2 regions of the Exiguobacterium sp. PHA03 genome follow, and region 2 is predicted to be linked to the other one. Evidence: riboswitches for the same ligand, from Rfam matches in the RefSeq annotation. Region 2 holds a riboswitch; the other holds the start of a gene.
What was found. Region 2 has a riboswitch for S-adenosylmethionine ahead of Q7C19_RS10750 (alpha/beta hydrolase). Riboswitches for the same ligand answer to the same signal wherever they lie in the genome.
Positions count from the first base shown of each region.

Region 1: linked by a shared signal. The riboswitch ahead of Q7C19_RS09910 (methionine ABC transporter ATP-binding protein) and the one ahead of Q7C19_RS10750 (alpha/beta hydrolase) in region 2 are both predicted to bind S-adenosylmethionine.

Region 1 is NZ_JAUTYQ010000001.1:1,890,539-1,894,755, reverse strand. Features, by position in the region: gene Q7C19_RS09920 (MetQ/NlpA family ABC transporter substrate-binding protein) at 1-142, opposite strand, end outside; gene Q7C19_RS09915 (methionine ABC transporter permease) at 170-835, opposite strand; gene Q7C19_RS09910 (methionine ABC transporter ATP-binding protein) at 825-1,838, opposite strand; SAM riboswitch class I at 1,924-2,028, opposite strand; gene Q7C19_RS09905 (aminotransferase class I/II-fold pyridoxal phosphate-dependent enzyme) at 2,091-3,278, opposite strand; gene Q7C19_RS09900 (alpha-glucosidase) at 3,427-4,217, shown strand, end outside.
Region 2 is NZ_JAUTYQ010000001.1:2,068,464-2,072,680, reverse strand. Features, by position in the region: gene Q7C19_RS10760 (DedA family protein) at 1-365, opposite strand, end outside; gene Q7C19_RS10755 (thymidine kinase) at 549-1,163, shown strand; gene Q7C19_RS10750 (alpha/beta hydrolase) at 1,247-2,005, opposite strand; SAM riboswitch class I at 2,073-2,174, opposite strand; SAM riboswitch class I at 2,424-2,527, shown strand; gene Q7C19_RS10745 (methionine ABC transporter ATP-binding protein) at 2,614-3,642, shown strand; gene Q7C19_RS10740 (methionine ABC transporter permease) at 3,632-4,217, shown strand, end outside.

The DNA.
Region 1 (4,217 bases), 180 kb from region 2:
GTTTGACCATGTCGCTATAAGGACCGCTTGTCGCCCCAATCTTGATCGTCTTGTCTTTTTCATCAGCGCTGCTGTCTCCGCATCCTGCGAGGATTCCTGCACCGAGTAAGGCTGTCGCTAAAAAGGCATATCGTTTTTTCATGATTCAACTCTCCCTTTATATGTATGATTAGCGCTTGTCTGTTTTTCGCGCTAGTTGATTGCCGAGTGCTTGAATGCTCTGGACGATGACGATGAGGACGACGATCGTCACGATCATGATGAGATTATCATAGCGATAATAGCCGAAGCGGATCGCGAGGTCACCGACACCTCCGCCGCCGACGATCCCAGCCATCGCCGAGAAGCCGATCAAACTGATCGTCGTTAGCGTGATGCCCTGAATGATGCCAGGGAGTGCTTCTGGTAAAAGGATACTGACGATGATCCGTAATGGTTTCGCTCCGCACGCTTCCGCTGCTTCGATCAAACCAGGTGGAATCTCACGCAGTGATGTTTCGACGAGTCGTGCGAGAAACGGAATCGCTGCGACACTGAGGCTGACGGATGCTGCTGTCGGACCAATCGTATTATCAAGCAAGAATTTCGTTAATGGAATGAGGGCAACAAGCAAGATGATGAACGGCAAGGACCGGACGATGTTGACGACGAAGTCAAGGACACGTCGGATGGCAATGTTTTGAAAGAATAAACCGCGGTCGGTGACGAACAGGAGAATCCCGAGTGGAATCCCGACGACCAATGCGAAGGCAAGCGAAATGCCAACCATCCACGCCGTCTCACCAAGTGCCTTCAACAACTCGGGTAACATCGTTTGTATACGATCAAGCCACATCCTGAATCACCTCGAGTGTATGAAGTTCCGCCGCAAGCCAGTCGAGGGCAGGTGCGATTTGATCGGAGGATCCCGTCAAGCTGACGATTAAGACACCAAAAGCGACGTCTTGGATGTAATCGACTTTTCCGTGCAGGATGCTGACCGAGATATCGTATCGACGGATGGCTTCCGATAACGTACTTTCACCGGTCTTCTCGCCCGTGAACTGCAGGCGGATGATCTTTCCCGGTGTCGCTTGCAAGATGCGTTCCGGTAGCTCGATCTGGAGTGCCGTGTCGACGTAATGTTGTGTCACCGGATGTTTGGCTTGACTGAACAAATCGTATGTAGAGGCGACTTCGACGACTTCCCCTTGCGACATGACCGCGACACGATGGCAAATCTGTTTGACGACATCGATCTCATGCGTGATGAGGACAATCGTCAATCCGAGTCGTTCATTCAAATCTTTCAACAAATCTAAAATCTGCAGCGTCGTGACCGGATCAAGGGCAGAGGTCGCTTCGTCACATAACAAGACGGTTGGATCATTCGCGAGTGCCCGGGCAATCCCAACGCGCTGTTTTTGTCCGCCGCTCAACTGACTCGGGAAGTTCGTTTCGAATCCTTCGAGTCCGACGAGTGAGACGAGTTCACGGATCCGTTCTGGAAAATCTGCTCGTTTGACGCCGGCAGCCTTCAGTGCGAAAGCAATGTTATCTGCGACATTACGCGACTGGATCAATTGGAAATGCTGAAAGATCATTCCTGTCCGCAAACGAAGTTGACGCAAATCTGCTTTTGACATCCCACCGAGCGAGACACCGTCGACCTTGACCGTTCCTTGTGTCGGATGCTCGAGACCGTTGATCAGACGAAGTAACGTACTCTTACCGGCACCGGATTCGCCGATGATCCCAAAGATTTCTCCTTTTTGAATCGTCAAATCGACATCCCGTAATGCGAAAATCGGGGTCCGGTCTCGGACGAACCGTTTCGTAATCTGTTTGAATTCAATCATTTGCTCATCTCCTTGTACAAAAAAAAGTCGCTTTTTCCTAGTAGCAGAGCAACCAGAAAAAAGCGACGAAAGTGTAAGATTTCGTAACTTATCTCTCAGAATGAATCCATTCTGTAGGATGTGGCACCGTTCCTGATAGGTGGTTGCCGGACGTCGTTGGGCCTAATCCCTCGGTCGCTCTCGATAAGTAGTTATGCTGTTGGGATTTACTTTAACGGAAATGATTCCCATCTGTCAAATGTTTTTTCAGAATTATTCCGCAACAGGTGTCCGGAACAGGTTGAGCGTTCCGATTCGGTCGACGGCCTCCTCTAGCCGTTCGACGTCAGCAATTAAGCTGATCCGCACGTATCCTTCGCCGTATTCACCAAAGAATGATCCAGGGGTCACGGCGACGTGTGCTTCGTCAAGCAGATGATCCGTGAAGCTTTGGGACGTGTATCCTTCCGGCACGGGGAGCCAGACGAAGAAGGAACCGCCCGGTCGTGGTCCACTCCAGCCGATTGCATCGAGTTTCGTAAACAATGCATCGCGTCGTGTTTCATATAAGCTACTTAACTCACGGACACATGTTTGGTCACTCGTCAGGGCAACGGTCGCTGCATGTTGGATCGGTGTGAAGGCACTGACGTAGAGATGTTCCTGATACGTCTCGATGCTTGAGATGACGGACGGATTTCCGATCGCGAAAGCGATTCGGAAGCCAGACATGTTGAAGCGTTTCGAGAGTGAGAACAACTCGATTCCGACATCTTTCGCCCCTTCCGTCTGCAAGAAGCTTCGTGTGGGACCATCAAAGCTGATGCCACCGTAGGCTAAATCATGGACGACACAAATATCATGGGCATCCGCGAAGGCAACTGTCTGTTCGAAGGCTTCTGCTGTCGCTGTCGCACCTGTCGGATTACTCGGGTAATTGAGGAACAACATCCGGGCGCGCTCGACATCTGTCGTATCAAGTAAATCGTAATCCGGCAGGAAGTTATTTTTCTCAAGCAATGGAAGCGTAATCGGGTAAGCACCAGCAAGTGCTGCTCCAGACAGGTAATCCGGGTACCCCGGATCCGGGACGATGACACCTTCTCCAGGATTGACGATCGTTTGTGGTAAGGCGACGATTCCGGCTTTACTACCGAGAAGAATTGCGACCTCGGTTGCCGGATCGATCGTGACGCCGAATTCGTTCGCATAAAAGCTCGCGACGGCTTGCTTTAAAAAATCATGTCCACGAAATGGTGGATATTGAAGGTTTGTTGGCTCATCGATCGCCTGTTTCAAGGCGTCGAGAATATGTACGGGCGTCGTTTGATCGGGTGTTCCTTGACCAAGGGTGATGACATCATGTCCGGCAGCTTTCACAGCACCGATTCGGTTCGCAAGTTCAGCGAAAACGGGAGCAGGAAGCCGATCGATGGCGATAGATGGAGCGAAATGTTTCATGGATGTGTGCCTCCTTCGTAGTATTGTCGTCAAGGATAACGAATATTCAGTCAAAAGAAAAGAACTTTTTTGAAATTCAAAAAAATCGTCCAATAAACAGGTACAGATATGTGGAGCGGGAATAGAGAGTAGGGAGAGGAGTGAGGAGATGAAGCGAGCTAGCTGGAAAGAAGCAGTCGTCTATCAAGTCTATTGGCGCAGTTTTAAGGATTCGAATGGGGACGGCATCGGTGATTTGCGAGGTGTCATCGACAAGCTAGATTACATCGCATCGCTTGGTGTCGATATCGTCTGGTTAAATCCATGTTACCGTTCTCCAGACATCGATAATGGCTATGATATTGCCGATTATTACACGATCATGGACAAGGCGGGGACGATGGGCGATCTACAAGAGTTGATCACAGCGGCTCACGCACGCGGCTTAAAGATAATTCTTGATTTGGTCGTCAATCATACGAGTGACCAGCATGACTGGTTCCGTCAGTCGCGGGACCGAATCCACGACAAGGATGATTGGTACATCTGGAAAGATGGAACGAAAGAGACTCCCCCGAACAATTGGCGGTCGTACTTTGCGCCGAGCCCGTGGACGTGGAGTGAAGAGCGCGAACAATATTATTTCCATTCTTTTGCGAAAGAGCAACCGGACTTAAACTGGGAACAACCGGCTGTCCGGCAAGCGATCTACGACATGATGAACTGGTGGATCGCTCAAGGGATTGACGGTTTCCGGATGGACGTCATCAACTTGATCAAAAAACGTTCGCTTGAGGATGTCGTCAATCCGTTTAATCTATCGTATCTCGGGAATCAACCAGGTGTGCACGACTTCCTTCAGGAAATGCATGCGAACGTCCTTGCCGGGAAAGACTTGTTCACGGTCGGTGAGATTCCGTTCGTTGGTCCGGAAGACGGTCTGTTATATGTCAGTGAAGA
Region 2 (4,217 bases):
CGAAGACCAGGTATGTAGTAACCGATGATCAAGACCGATTTGCCGTAACGACGAAATCCGGCTTCAGCGGAGAGAATGTGTTTTTCTGAGATGCGCATCTTTGGTCCGACGCGATGCAACAGGGGCATGCCGAGTTTTAAGCCCAGCACGTAGCTAATCGTCATTCCGATGCAACTGCCAGCGTAAGCGGCAAGAATCGTACCGAACAGCGGTAGATTGCCTTGATGCATCCAAAAACCGGACAGGACGAGCAAGGTCTCATCAGGAACCGGCAATCCCACGATACCACCTGCGAGAAGGACGGAAAGACCAAGGGCGCCATATTGGTGCAGAATGTCATGTAAGAGATGATGAATCGGGGACACCTTCTTTCGCGAGAATCTTCTTCTTTAGTGTACAGGAAATGGATGAAGGTTGGAATGAAAGGACAAAAATTCTAGGTAAAGAAAAAATGAATTTTGATTTCCGGAAGTCAACCCTTTTTCTCAATACCGTTTCGAGCTATACTCGTTAAAGTGACTATTTTTAGAGGACGGTGTCGGACGATGATGCATGTAATAAATCAGTACGGCTGGATCGAAGTAATTTGTGGCAGTATGTTTTCCGGGAAATCGGAAGAGTTGATTCGTCGTGTCAGACGGGCACAGTACGGCAAACTGCCCGTTCAAGTATTCAAGCCGGCAATCGATGACCGGTACCATGAAGAGCATGTCGTCTCTCACATCGGAAATTCCGTCGTGGCGATTCCAATGGCGACGAGTCGTGATCTCTATGCAGCAGTAGCGGAAGAAACACAAATTGTCGGAATTGATGAAGTTCAATTCTTTGATGATGAGATCGTTCAAGTCATCGAAGCACTTGCGCAAGACGGAAAACGCGTCATTTGTGCAGGACTCGATCAGGATTTCCGGGCAGAGCCATTTGGCAAGATGCCGGAATTACTGGCGCGCGCAGAATTTGTGACGAAACTTCAGGCGATCTGTCTCTCATGTGGCGATCCGGCTTCCCGGACACAACGTTTGATTGATGGAAAACCAGCGAACTATGATGATCCGATCATTTTAGTCGGCGCTTCAGAATCGTATGAGCCACGGTGCCGCCACTGCCATGAAGTGCCAGGAAAGCCGAAGCCGCTCCAAACGATGCAGCACCAAAAAGGATAAACAAAAAAGACGAACCGATGATGGTCGTCCTTTGATGTAACAGCTGTTCGCTTCTAAGTGAAGACGAATAGCTGTTTTTTTTATTATCCCGTTTCCTGTGAGACACGGCTCGAGCGTTCGATGAAACGAATCGTCTCACGCACGATCAAATCCTGATCATGATCGAGGGTCGCGACGTGGTACGAGTTGAGGAGACAGTAGATTCGTTTATCATTCGTCCCGATATGCTGATGCAGGTAATCCGAGCTCGACGGCGGAACGACGTGATCGGTTGCCGAGTAAAGAATCAATGTCGGTAGAAGGATCGATCCAAGGCGTCCTTTCGTCTCATCCATCAAGCGGACGAGTTCGAATGCACAACGACTCGGAACGAGGTCATAGATGATTTCGAAAGCAGACCGTTTGATATCCGGTGCCCCTTCTGGTAAGTACTGTGGACCATCTTCAAACGACAATGCTTCATAAGACGGAACGGAGAGAGCGGCATTGATCGTAATGATGCCTGAAAATGGAATCCCGTCAGCGGCGAGCGATAGTGCGAGCGTCGCGCCCATCGATTGACCGATGACGAAGACTTGATCGCATGTTTCTTGTAAACGTGCATAGCCGTCTTGCAGGCTCTGCTTCCAACATCGAGCAGTCGATTGTTCGAACTCACGGACGTTCGTCCCGTGACCACGCAAACGTGGAGCATAGACAGTGAATCCTTTAGCAGCAAATGCCTCACCGACGTCCCGAACACTTTGCGGGGTCGCATTAAAACCATGACAGATTAAAATGCCGATCGGTCCACCTTGAAGATAAAATGCTTCAGCACCAGTCAATACAGGATAGTTCATCATTACTATTTTTCCTCCATTCGTGAAAAAAACTCGTCAACGTCACTGCTTGGACGCCCACGAGTTTTTCACCGTATCATCCAAAGCCGCGCTTTGCTGGTCGGAGCACCTTACAGATTGCAGGTTGCCGTGAAGTCATAGAGCCAGGTCTCTCGTTCACTCTTGATAAATATCATATTGGAATTGTCGGATTAATCATTGAAACGATGGTAGCACGACCGAAAATGCCTTGTCAAATCGTTCTGGACGAATCGTGATTTGTTCTTTCAGCTAACTCATAACTTATGACTCAATCGATATGCGCCAAATGGATTATTTTTGCAAAGTTGGTTGACTTTTAAAGGTTCGACCCGTAATGTAAAAATTAGTTTTACGACATAAGCAACAACGCAACAACACACATACGAATTTCATACCGCAATACTTATCCAGAGAGGTGGAGGGACTGGCCCTACGAAACCTCGGCAACAGACTCATTATGAGCACTGTGCCAATTCCATCAGACAGATGTCTGAGAGATGAGTGGAGTGGATTCTGCCACTGTGCGGATCCAGGTCTCTTCTTGTTTCTCAAGAAGGGACCTTTTTTGTTGAATGAAGGGGGAAAACGGAATGATTGCATTTCATCAAGTCAAAAAAACGTACGTCACGAAGGATCAGACGATCGCAGCACTCGACGGTGTCGACCTGACGATCGAGAAAGGCGAAATCTTCGGTGTCATCGGCTTTAGCGGTGCCGGGAAAAGTTCATTGCTCCGCTGCGTCAACCTGTTAGAACGACCGACGTCAGGAACAGTGACGGTCGACGGGGAAGATTTAACACAACTATCACCAAAAAAATTACGCCAAGCGAAACAGCGGATCGGGATGATCTTTCAACACTTCAATCTATTGAATGCAAACACGGTCTTTACGAACGTTGCGAAACCACTCGTTCTCGCAGGTGTCAAGAAAGACGAGATTCGTCGCCGGGTGACGGAATTACTCGAATTCGTCGATCTTGCGGACAAGGCGGATCATTACCCGGATCAATTATCCGGCGGACAAAAGCAACGTGTCGGCATCGCCCGGGCACTAGCGACGCAACCATCCGTGCTCTTATGTGACGAAGCGACGTCAGCACTCGATCCTCAGACGACACATCATATTCTCCAGTTATTAAAACGCATCAATGCGGAATACGGGATCACCATTCTCTTGATCACCCATGAGATGGGCGTCATCCGGGAGATTTGTGACCGGGTCGCCGTCATCGAAGCCGGGAAGCTGATCGAGTCAGGAACAGTCTTTGATGTCTTTTCGAATCCGCAGACCGAGACAGCGAAAAACTTCGTCCGCTCCGTCATGCATGATGAAATTCCGGCATCAATTCGTCAGTTGATCGAGTCACGGAATGCGCATCCGATCTATAAGATTCATTTTCTCGGACATCACACCGGGCAACCACTCTTGTCGCAAGTCGCAAAACGCTTCGACGTCGATGTCAACATCCTGCACGGTAGCATCACGGAGTTACAGGAAACACCGTTCGGTACATTACTTGTTGAACTGATCGGTGAAACAATCGAAGTAAAACGGGCCTTACAGTACATCGATCAGGCACAGGTGACCGTCGAGGAGGTGCTTGCTGATGCTAGTTAACTACAGTGATATCTGGACAGCATTTTTGCAGACGATGACGATGGTGTCAGTGTCGTTATTATTTTCGACTCTGATCGGTTTACCACTCGGCATCCTGCTCGTCGTCACCCGGAAAGGGGCATTGCTCGAAAACGTCCCGCTGTTCACATTCTTCAACAGTATCGTCAATATCTTCCGTTCAATTCCGTTCATCATCTTACTTGTTGCGATCATCCCGTTGACACGGTTGATCGTCCAGACGTCGATCGGAACCGAAGCCGCCATCGTTCCACTCGTCTTTTACGCCGCCCCGTATATGGCACGGCTGATCGAGAGTTCCTTACTTGAAGTCGACAAAGGCGTCCTTGAGGCAGCAGAAGCGATGGGCGCGACACCGTTTCAAACGATTTTCCGCTTCCTTCTGCCGGAAGCACTCGGTTCACTAATCCTTAATTTAACGATTGCAACAGTCGGCTTGATCGGGGCGTCGGCGATGGCAGGCGCCATCGGTGGTGGCGGACTGGGTGACTTAGCAATTACGTACGGTTATCAACGGTTCGACACGAAAGTCATGATCATCACGGTCGGGATTCTCG